Regions from separate parts of the Lelliottia sp. JS-SCA-14 genome, predicted to be linked through region 2. Evidence: predicted binding sites of a transcription regulator. Region 2 holds the regulator's gene; the other holds the start of a gene.
What was found. Region 2 encodes PhoB, which activates phosphate uptake and scavenging genes when phosphate is short. Its sites were predicted from a motif close to CTGTCATAAAACTGNCNNAT; they were not measured.
Positions count from the first base shown of each region.

Region 1: uvrB (excinuclease ABC subunit UvrB) is a predicted target of PhoB. The motif match lies at 2,427-2,446, and genes of this name have one in related genera.

Region 1 covers NZ_CP141606.1:1,559,178-1,564,121, reverse strand. Annotated here, with positions in the region: gene yvcK (uridine diphosphate-N-acetylglucosamine-binding protein YvcK) at 1-74, shown strand, start outside; gene uvrB (excinuclease ABC subunit UvrB) at 181-2,196, opposite strand; gene U9O48_RS07350 (ABC transporter ATP-binding protein) at 2,904-3,626, shown strand; gene bioD (dethiobiotin synthase) at 3,589-4,290, opposite strand; gene bioC (malonyl-ACP O-methyltransferase BioC) at 4,283-4,944, opposite strand, start outside.
Region 2 covers NZ_CP141606.1:1,091,936-1,096,879, reverse strand. Annotated here, with positions in the region: gene brnQ (branched-chain amino acid transporter carrier protein BrnQ) at 1-410, opposite strand, end outside; gene phoR (phosphate regulon sensor histidine kinase PhoR) at 820-2,115, opposite strand; gene phoB (phosphate response regulator transcription factor PhoB) at 2,137-2,826, opposite strand; gene sbcD (exonuclease subunit SbcD) at 3,014-4,219, shown strand; gene sbcC (exonuclease subunit SbcC) at 4,216-4,944, shown strand, end outside.

The DNA.
Region 1 (4,944 bases), 470 kb from region 2:
GTGATATTAAGTATCGCCACGACCGGCATTTGCTGCGCCTGGCGCTGGAGAAAGCGATTCAGGGGCTGGGGTAACAACCGAACAGCGCCCGATGGCGCTACGCTTATCGGGCCTACAAGGGTCGTACAACGGCTCGAAACGTAGGCCGGGTAAGGCGAAGCCGCCACCCGGCAAAAGCCGCTACGAAGCCGCAATAAACAAATCCCGCAACTTATGCAACTGGTCACGGATCTGCGCCGCCTCTTCAAACTCCAGATTCTGCGCGTGCTGCATCATCTGCCCTTCCAGCTCATGGATTTTCTGCTGCAGCGCCTTCGGCGTCAGCAGCAGTTCAACCGGATCGGCTTCCACCGGATGACGCGCTTTGCCGCGCCCTTTGGTTTTCGCGATCCCCTGACCCAGCGCCAGAATATCCACCACTTTCTTGTTCAGACCCTGTGGCGTAATGCCGTTCTCTTCGTTGTACTGCTGCTGTTTCTCACGACGACGCTCCGTTTCGCCAATCGCTTTCGCCATCGACGCCGTAATCTTATCGCCGTACAGAATCGCTTTGCCGTTGATGTTACGCGCCGCGCGGCCAATGGTCTGAATCAGCGATCGCTCTGAACGCAGGAAGCCCTCTTTATCGGCGTCCAGAATCGCCACTAGCGACACTTCCGGCATGTCGAGACCTTCTCGCAACAGGTTGATCCCCACCAGCACATCAAACTCGCCGAGACGCAAATCGCGGATGATCTCCATACGCTCAACGGTATCGATATCCGAGTGCAGATAGCGCACGCGCTCCCCGTGCTCTTCCAGGTACTCGGTCAAATCTTCCGCCATGCGTTTGGTCAGCGTGGTGACCAGCACGCGTTCGTTCACCGACGCGCGAGCACGGATCTCTGAGAGCAGATCGTCCACCTGAGTTCCCACCGGACGCACTTCGATAATCGGATCCAGCAGGCCAGTTGGACGCACCACCTGATCGATCACCTCGTCACCGGATTTCTCCAGCTCGTAGGCCCCAGGTGTGGCCGAGACGTAGATCGTTTGTGGGGCCAGCGCTTCAAACTCTTCAAATTTCATCGGGCGGTTATCGAGAGCCGACGGCAGACGGAAACCGTACTCCACCAGCGTCTCTTTACGCGCGCGGTCACCGCGATACATCCCGCCGATTTGCGGAATGGTGACGTGGGATTCGTCCACCACCAGCAGACCGTCAGCCGGGAGATAATCGAACAGCGTCGGCGGCGCCTCGCCAGGGCCGCGCCCCGAGAGATAGCGCGAGTAGTTTTCGATCCCCGAGCAGTAGCCCAGCTCGTTCATCATCTCGAGATCGAACTGCGTACGCTGGCTCAGGCGCTGCTCTTCGAGCAGTTTGTTATTCGCCAGCAGCACTTTCCGGCGGTCCGCCAGCTCGACTTTGATCTCTTCCATCGCCTGCACGATACGCTCGCGCGGGGTGACGTAGTGGGTTTTCGGGTAGATGGTGAAGCGCTGGATCACCGACTCGACGTGCCCGGTCAGCGGGTCAAACAGGGACAGACGCTCCACCTCTTCGTCGAACAGCTCAACGCGCAGGGCCAGATCGTCAGATTCCGCCGGGAAGATGTCGATCACTTCGCCGCGTACGCGGAAGGTGCCGCGCTGGAAGGCCTGATCGTTACGCGCGTATTGCAGCTCCGCCAGACGACGGACAATCGCACGTTGATCGATGATCATCCCGTTAGTCAGGTGCAGCATCATCTTGAGATAAAGGTCCGGATCGCCCAGACCGTAGATCGCAGAAACAGAAGCCACCACGATCACATCCCGCCGCTCCAGCAGCGCTTTGGTCGCTGAGAGACGCATCTGTTCGATATGTTCGTTCACCGAGGCGTCCTTCTCGATGAAGGTGTCAGAGCTCGGTACGTAGGCTTCTGGCTGGTAGTAATCGTAGTAGGAGACGAAATACTCGACGGCGTTATCCGGGAAGAACTCTTTCATCTCGCCGTACAGCTGCGCCGCCAGGGTTTTGTTGGGGGCCAGCACCATCGTCGGGCGCTGCAAATCCGCAATCACGTTGGCGACGGTAAAGGTCTTGCCTGAGCCGGTCACGCCCAGCAGAGTCTGGTGCGCCAGCCCGTCTTCCAGCCCCTCTTTCAGGCGGCGGATCGCCTCCGGCTGATCGCCAGAAGGACGGAAGGCAGAATTCAGTTTGAACAGTTTACTCATGGGCGACAACCTGGTGACGGAAAAAGCGGCAGTGAGTAATTTTACTCGCGGCTGGTAAATTTGCCAGTAATAAATACTGGATGTAAAACCAGTGGCGTGTAAGGATATCTGGATTAGCATCCGACTCATGAGCACGAAACGGGTCAAAATTTAGGCTGTGACAAGATAAAACACCAGCGATGGGCGGTTATCCCCAGAACATTTCTATTTTTAACATTTGTCAAGCTACGTAATGATAGTTTTATGGCAGCAGGTGACACTTTCATGACGATGATTGCTTTTGTCTAACTCGTTAATTCATAGAAGATATTTCTTAAAGCCGCGTTTCGCATCAATTCAGGCGCAGGCCGCGTCTTCTCTCGCTTGCCTCAGGTTTTCTAACTCTAATGCACATGGTTATCCACAGGAATAGTGGATAACTGCTTCCAGCCCATATAGAGCGCCCCTCGGCAAATTCCCGGTTTTTCCCATGGGCATGTCCGTAAAAAATATTTATCACTCATTTTTGATGATAATCAGTCCCACGGCGCATAAGCCACTGGCGAGATCTTAATCACAATTCAGTCATTCTGTGCCCTGTAGCCACGCTTAACCTTTGTGAGCCTAATCTTAAAATTGCCGTTTATTTGACCGGATTGCGGTTTATGGCAGGGGTTTTGCACATTCCTGATGACGTCTTATCCCTCACGCGTTTACAGGAGAGCATTATGTTAAGTCTGCGCGCTGTTAATCAGTTCTATGGAAGCCAGCACACGCTGTGGAATGTGGATTTGGATTTGCCGCCGGGGATGTGCACGGGCGTTATCGGGCTGCCGGGAATGGGCAAAACGACGCTGATCAACTGCATCACCGGTCAGTTACCGATAGAAAGTGGCACCATTATCTGGCATGAAGCGGGCGCACCACCGTGCGATTTGCGCAACGCTGCACCGACGCAGTGCGCGATGCCTGGAATTGGCTATGTTTCGCAGGACAGGCGGATTTTCTCGCAGCTCACCGTCGAGGAGAACCTGCACGTGGCAATGCGCGCCAAAGGCGCACCGGATGCCGGTGCGAGCAGTGAAATTTACGCCCTGTTCCCCCAGCTCTGGCCGCTGCGCCACGCGCGTGCGACGGGCATGTCGCCCGAGGAGCAGTACCAGCTCGCTCTCGCCAATGCACTCATCACTCGCCCTCGCCTGCTGATTCTGGATGAGCCGCTGCACGGCACGGGAACCACGTTTGCCCACAAGCTGGCGCAGCTGCTGATGCGTTTAAGTCGCGAACTGGGGATGACGGTCCTGTTAGCGGAGCAGCAGCTGTCGTTTATCCGCCGGGTAGCGGATCGTTTTTGCGTGCTGTATCGCGGGCGGAACGTGGCCCAGGGCCACGTTAACGAGCTGGATGAGGCGCTTATTGCGCACTGGATGTCGCGGGATGCAAGGCGCTGAGATCCAGATACTGGCCGGTCTCGGCCTGTTCAGCGCCATCAGCCAGCCACGGAATTTCTCCGAGGAACGGCGCGGGAAGCACGCGTTGCAGCGTGGCGAGATACTCCTGATGACGTTTTCCCGGCGCGACCACGTCGTTAGCAATCCAGCCTGCGAAGCGCAATCCGGCCTGGGTGATCGCCTGCGCCGTGAGCATCGCGTGATTGATACAGCCCAGTTTGACGCCGACGACGAGGATCACCGGCAACTGTTCGTCCTGCACCCAGTCGGCGAAGGTCTGACGGTCTGAGAGCGGCGTAAACCAGCCGCCCGCCCCTTCGACCAGCACCCACTCCGCTTTGTGCTCCAGCGCGCGCAGGCCCGCAGAAAGCACCGGGAATTCAATCGGGCGCTGCTCGTCGGCGCTGATGATGTGCGGCGAGGTCGGCTCGGCGAAGGTGTATGGATTCACCTCCTCATAAGCCAGCGTAAGCGTGCTATTACGTTGCAGCGCCAGCGCGTCCGAGTTGCGCAGGCCTTCCGCCGTCATCTCGCTGCCGGACGCTACCGGTTTGTATCCGGCGGTGGTGAATCCCTGCAAACGCGCCGCCTGCAGCAGCGCCGAGCTGGCGACGGTTTTACCGACTTCGGTGTCGGTCCCGGTGACAAAATAACGTTCAGTCACGTTCGATAATCCCATGAAAAAGTTGATAAGAAAGCGGAAACTCGCCCCGCTCGCGCGGCCACGCCAGTTCGAGGCGCGTGAGTTCTCCGCGCGTCAGCGGTTTGCGCGCCCGTCCGCCGTGCAGATGGGTGGCACCAATGCCTTTCAGGGAGCGCATGGCGCTCAGGGCATCGTTGAAGGAAAGCGTGATGACCTCCGTGGTGGCCCGGTAACGCCACCCCGCCAGAGCATCCTTCACCGCCTGCTCAGATAAAAAACGGTTGGCGTGCGGTTGTTCATCCACCTCGCGCCAGGCCTGATTCAGCTCCGGCAGCGAGTTATCCAGCAGCGTGGTAAAGGCGACGGTACCGCCGGGGCGCGTCACCCGGCAGAGTTCACGCAGCGCCTGCGGGAGACTGGCGCACCACTGCACCGCCAGATGGCTCCAGACGAGGTCAAACTGCGCATCCGGGAGCGGAATGGCTTCGATATCGCCCACCAGATAGTCGTCCGCCGCCTGCTGATAGCGCGCCTGTTCCAGCATCTGCGGCGAGAGATCGAGGGCCGTCACATGGCTGCCCGCTTCGCGCCAGGCACGGCTGTTCGCGCCGGGGCCGCAGCCCGCATCCAGCACGGCGTTAAATCGTCCTTCGCCAAGAAACGTTTTCAGCCCCC
Region 2 (4,944 bases):
GAGACCAGAATCACCAGTGCGAAGTAGACCAGGCTGTAGATCAGCAGCGGCAGCGCGCCGTCGCCGGTGAGCGGTGCAATCCCGACTTCAAAGGAGACCGTTGCGGTACGTGGAGTCGCGAACAGCGGACCGACTGCCAGATAGCAGACCGTCGCCAGCAGAATACCCGCCACTTTACCGATCGGGGTGCTGAGGCTATCCACGCCGCCGCCGACTTTCGCCAGCGCGACCACGGTCAGCACCGGCAGGCCCACAGCGGTAATCAGGAAGCCAATAGCCGCCGTCCAGACGTGTTCACCCGCCTGCAGGCCAACCATAGGAGGAAAAATGATGTTACCTGCGCCGACGAACAGCGCAAAAGTCATAAAGCCCAGCGCGATGATGTCACGCGATTTTAAATGATGGGTCATAGAACCTTACTGCCTGTGGATGTGGTGTTGAAAACGTTGAGATTTTCGCCATCCCAAATGGGACGATACAGCGGAAAATTTACTCAATTTCAGCGGGATATGCTCCCGTCATGCCGTGGCGAAGAATAGTTTTTCGATTTACCACGCAAATACAGTTGGTATGACACTGTATGGGGCGCAATTTAAACGCTTATAACGTTTAAAGGCAAGGAGCGATCTGAAAACCAGAACAATATGCCAGCATGAAAATTGAGACCAGAACAATCCTCTAAGGTTAAGAAAAACTCATGGCTAATCATGCGAACAAAAAAGCAACAACCGTATAAAATTCATTCGCGTTTCGCTTGACTGCAAAGCAAACAGGCCAGCAATCGCTGGCCTGTGGAAAGGAAGGCTGACACGCGCCCTGTCAGGCGCTTTTTTTGGCAATCAAACGTTCCGGAATGACAAAACTGAATCGCGTGCCTTTCCCCGGCGTGCTCTGAATATCGAGGCGACTGTCGTGATGATTCACAGCGTGCTTCACAATCGCCAGCCCCAGGCCGCTTCCGCCTGTCTGCCGCGAGCGCGCTTTGTCCACGCGATAGAAACGCTCGGTCAGACGCGGAATATGCTCCGGCCCAATCCCCGGCCCGTTGTCCTCCACGCTGAACTCCGCGCCCGTCGGGACGTGCTGCCAGCGCACGGTAATGTGCGTCCCCTCAGGCGTATGATTCACCGCGTTGTAGACCAGGTTCGAAATCGCACTGCGCAGCTCGTCTTCGCTGCCCAGCACCTTCAGAGTGCTGTCCAGTTCAAAGGTGAACTGATGCTTTTTGTGGCTCAGGGTCTGCGCTTCGCGCTCTACCACCCGCAGCATCATCGGCACGTCGATGGTTTCGTTTAGCGCCAGCGTCGGCGCGGCTTCGATTTTCGACAGCGTCAGCAGCTGTTTCACCAGCCCTTCCATGCGATGCGTTTGCTCGCGCATGGTGTGCAGCGCTTTCTCGCGCGGCGCACCCTCGAGCGTCTGCTCCTGCATCATTTCGAGATAGCCCTGCAGCACCGTCAGCGGTGTGCGCAGCTCATGGCTGACGTTGGCGAAGAAGTTTCGCCGAGCCCCTTCAAGCTGGTGCATCTGGGTCACATCGCGCGCCACCATCAGCCACTGCTGATCGCTGTACGGCATCACGCGGATCTCAAGATGACGACCATTGTTCAGCACCAGATTGTGCGGGCGCGTAAAGTCACGTTTTTTCAGGTAGTGGGTGAATTCGGGGTAACGCAGGAGGTTCAGAATATTTTGACCGTTATCGTCCGGCCAGCGCAGTCCGAGCAGCTGTTGTGCCAGTCCGTTACACCAGAAAATGGTCCCTTCTTCGGTGGTCAGAATGACGGCATCCGGCAGCGACTCCGCCCCGCTGCGAAACCGTTTGATCAGGCTTCCCAGCTCGCGACGACGCTTTTTATTACGCATTTGCATCTGATGTAAGCCGTACAACAGCGGCTCCCAGCTGCCGCTACCCGGCGGCGGCGTCATGCTGCGATCCACCCATAGCCACCAGGAAAGACGCAGTAAATTCCAGAAATGCCAGACCAGTAGCCCAGTCACTGCCGCCAGTAAAAACCACGGCAGATGACCAAAAATCGCCCCCAAAATGGCGGCGGGAATACAACATAAGATCAGTTCAAAAACGAGCCTTTTCCATGACAGACGTTCCAGCACGCGTCACACTCCTGTCATTGTTCAGAAACGGGTCGAAAAACGATAACCCGTACCGCGGACCGTCTGCACCATACGATCGTGGCCGCTGTGTTCCAGCGCTTTACGCAAGCGGCGAATATGTACATCTACCGTTCTGTCTTCGACATAGACGTTAGTCCCCCAGACGTTATTCAGCAACTGTTCGCGGCTGTAAACACGTTCCGGGTGGGTCATAAAGAAGTGCAAAAGTTTGAATTCTGTCGGGCCCATATCCAGCGGGTTTTCGCCGGTCATCACCCGATGTGAGGTCGGATCGAGGCTTAACCCCTGCATTTCGATCACCTCTTCCACCGCCATCGGTGAAATACGGCGCATCACGGCTTTGATACGCGCCACCAGCTCTTTCGGCGAGAACGGCTTGGTGATGTAATCATCCGCGCCGGTCTCCAGACCGCGCACGCGATCCTCTTCTTCACCGCGCGCCGTCAGCATGACCACCGGGATATCGCGGGTCATCGCTTCGCGTTTAATGTGCTTGATAAATTGCAGGCCAGAACCGCCGGGCAACATCCAGTCAAGCAGAATCAAATCGGGCCAGGGTTCGTTCAGTTGATTCACCGCGCTGTCATAATCTTCCGCCTCAACCGGCTGGAAGCCATTTTGTTCGAGCACGAAGCACACCATTTCGCGAATCGGAGCTTCATCTTCTACGACCAGAATACGTCTCGCCATACTTTGCCCTGTCTTATTAATGTATTAGTTTGGAATGCGGCACCATTATGCGTCAGATTTATGACAGATTTATGAAAAACATTACCACCATGAATGGCAAACTGTTGTTTTATTACAGCGGTTATTTTCTCGTCCCTGAAAGCTTATAATCCCCTCCACTCTTTTTTGCCACGGATACGGATCTGCTATGCGCATACTTCACACCTCGGACTGGCATCTGGGTCAAAATTTTTACAGTAAAAGTCGCGCCGCCGAACATGAGGCCTTCCTGAACTGGCTGCTGGAGACCGCGCAGGAGCAGGAGGTGGACGCCATCATCGTCGCCGGGGATATTTTTGACACCGGATCGCCGCCGAGCTATGCGCGAGAACTCTACAACCGCTTCGTGGTGAATCTGCAGCAGACGGGCTGTCATCTGGTGATTGTCGCGGGCAACCACGACTCCGTCGCCACGCTCAACGAATCCCGGGACATTCTCGCTTTTCTGAATACCACTGTAGTGGCAAACGCCGGGCATGCCCCACAAATCCTGAAAAAACGCGACGGGACGCCGGGCGCGGTGCTCTGCCCAATCCCCTTCCTGCGCCCACGCGATATCGTTCAAAGCCAGGCCGGGCTTTCCGGCGGCGAAAAGCAGCAGCATCTGTTACTGGCGATCACCGATTATTATCAGCAGCAATATGCCGACGCCTGCGCACTGCGCGGTGATGCGGCGCTGCCGGTCATCGCTACCGGGCATCTGACCACCGTCGGGGCCAGCAAAAGTGACGCGGTGCGCGAGATTTATATCGGTACGCTCGATGCCTTCCCGGCGCAAAATTTCCCGCCTGCCGACTATATTGCCCTCGGGCACATTCACCGCGCACAGGTCATCGGCGGGTGCGAGCATATTCGCTACTGCGGCTCGCCAATCTCCCTCAGCTTTGATGAAACCGGTAAAGGCAAAAGCGTCCATCTGGTGAGTTTTACCGACGGCAAACTGAGCGCCGTCGAGACGCTCACGGTTCCGGTGACGCAGCCGCTGGCGATGCTCAAGGGCAATCTCGCCGCCATTGCCGCGCAGCTTGAACAGTGGCGCGACGTGGAACAATCCCCCCCCGTCTGGCTGGATATCGAAATCAGCACCGACGAATATCTGCACGACATGCAGCGCAAAATCCAGACCCTGACAGAAGAGCTGCCGGTTGAAGTATTACTGGTACGCCGCAGCCGCGAACAGCGCGAGAAAATTCTGTTAAGTGCGCAACGCGAAACCCTCAGCGAGTTAAAAGTCGAAGAGGTGTTTGAACGCCGCCTGGCGCAGGAGGAGATTGACGATGCGCAGCGCGCCCGGCTTAACGAGCTTTTCACCCATACCCTGCACGCGCTGCATGACGAGGAACACAACGCATGAAAATTCTCAGCCTGCGTCTGAAAAACCTCAACTCCCTGAAGGGCGAATGGAAAATCGACTTCACCGCCGAACCCTTTGCCAGCAACGGATTATTCGCCATCACCGGCGCGACCGGGGCGGGAAAAACCACCCTGCTCGACGCCATCTGCCTCGCGCTGTATCACGAGACGCCGCGCCTGAACACGGTGTCGCAGTCGCAAAACGATCTGATGACCCGCGACACGGCGGAGTGCCTGGCCGAGGTAGAATTTGAGGTCAAAGGCGTGGCCTATCGCGCATTCTGGAGCCAAAACCGCGCCCGCAACCAGCCGGACGGGAACTTACAGGCACCGCGCGTGGAACTGGCCCAGTGCGAAGACGGCAAAATCCTCGCCGATAAGGTGAAAGATAAACTCGATCTCACCGCCTCGCTGACCGGTCTGGATTATGGCCGTTTTACCCGCTCAATGCTGCTGTCCCAGGGCCAGTTTGCGGCGTTTTTGAACGCCAAACCGAAAGAGCGCGCCGAGCTGCTGGAGGAGCTGACCGGCACGGAAATCTACGGACAAATCTCCGCCATGGTGTTTGAGAAGCATAAAACGGCGCGAACCGAACTGGAGATGCGTGAAGCCCAGGCCGCAGGCGTGGTACTCCTGAGCGAAGAACAGCAACAGCAGCTGCAACAGGGTTTGCAAGCACTGACTGACGAAGAGAAAACGCTGCTGAGTGAACAGCAACAACGTCAG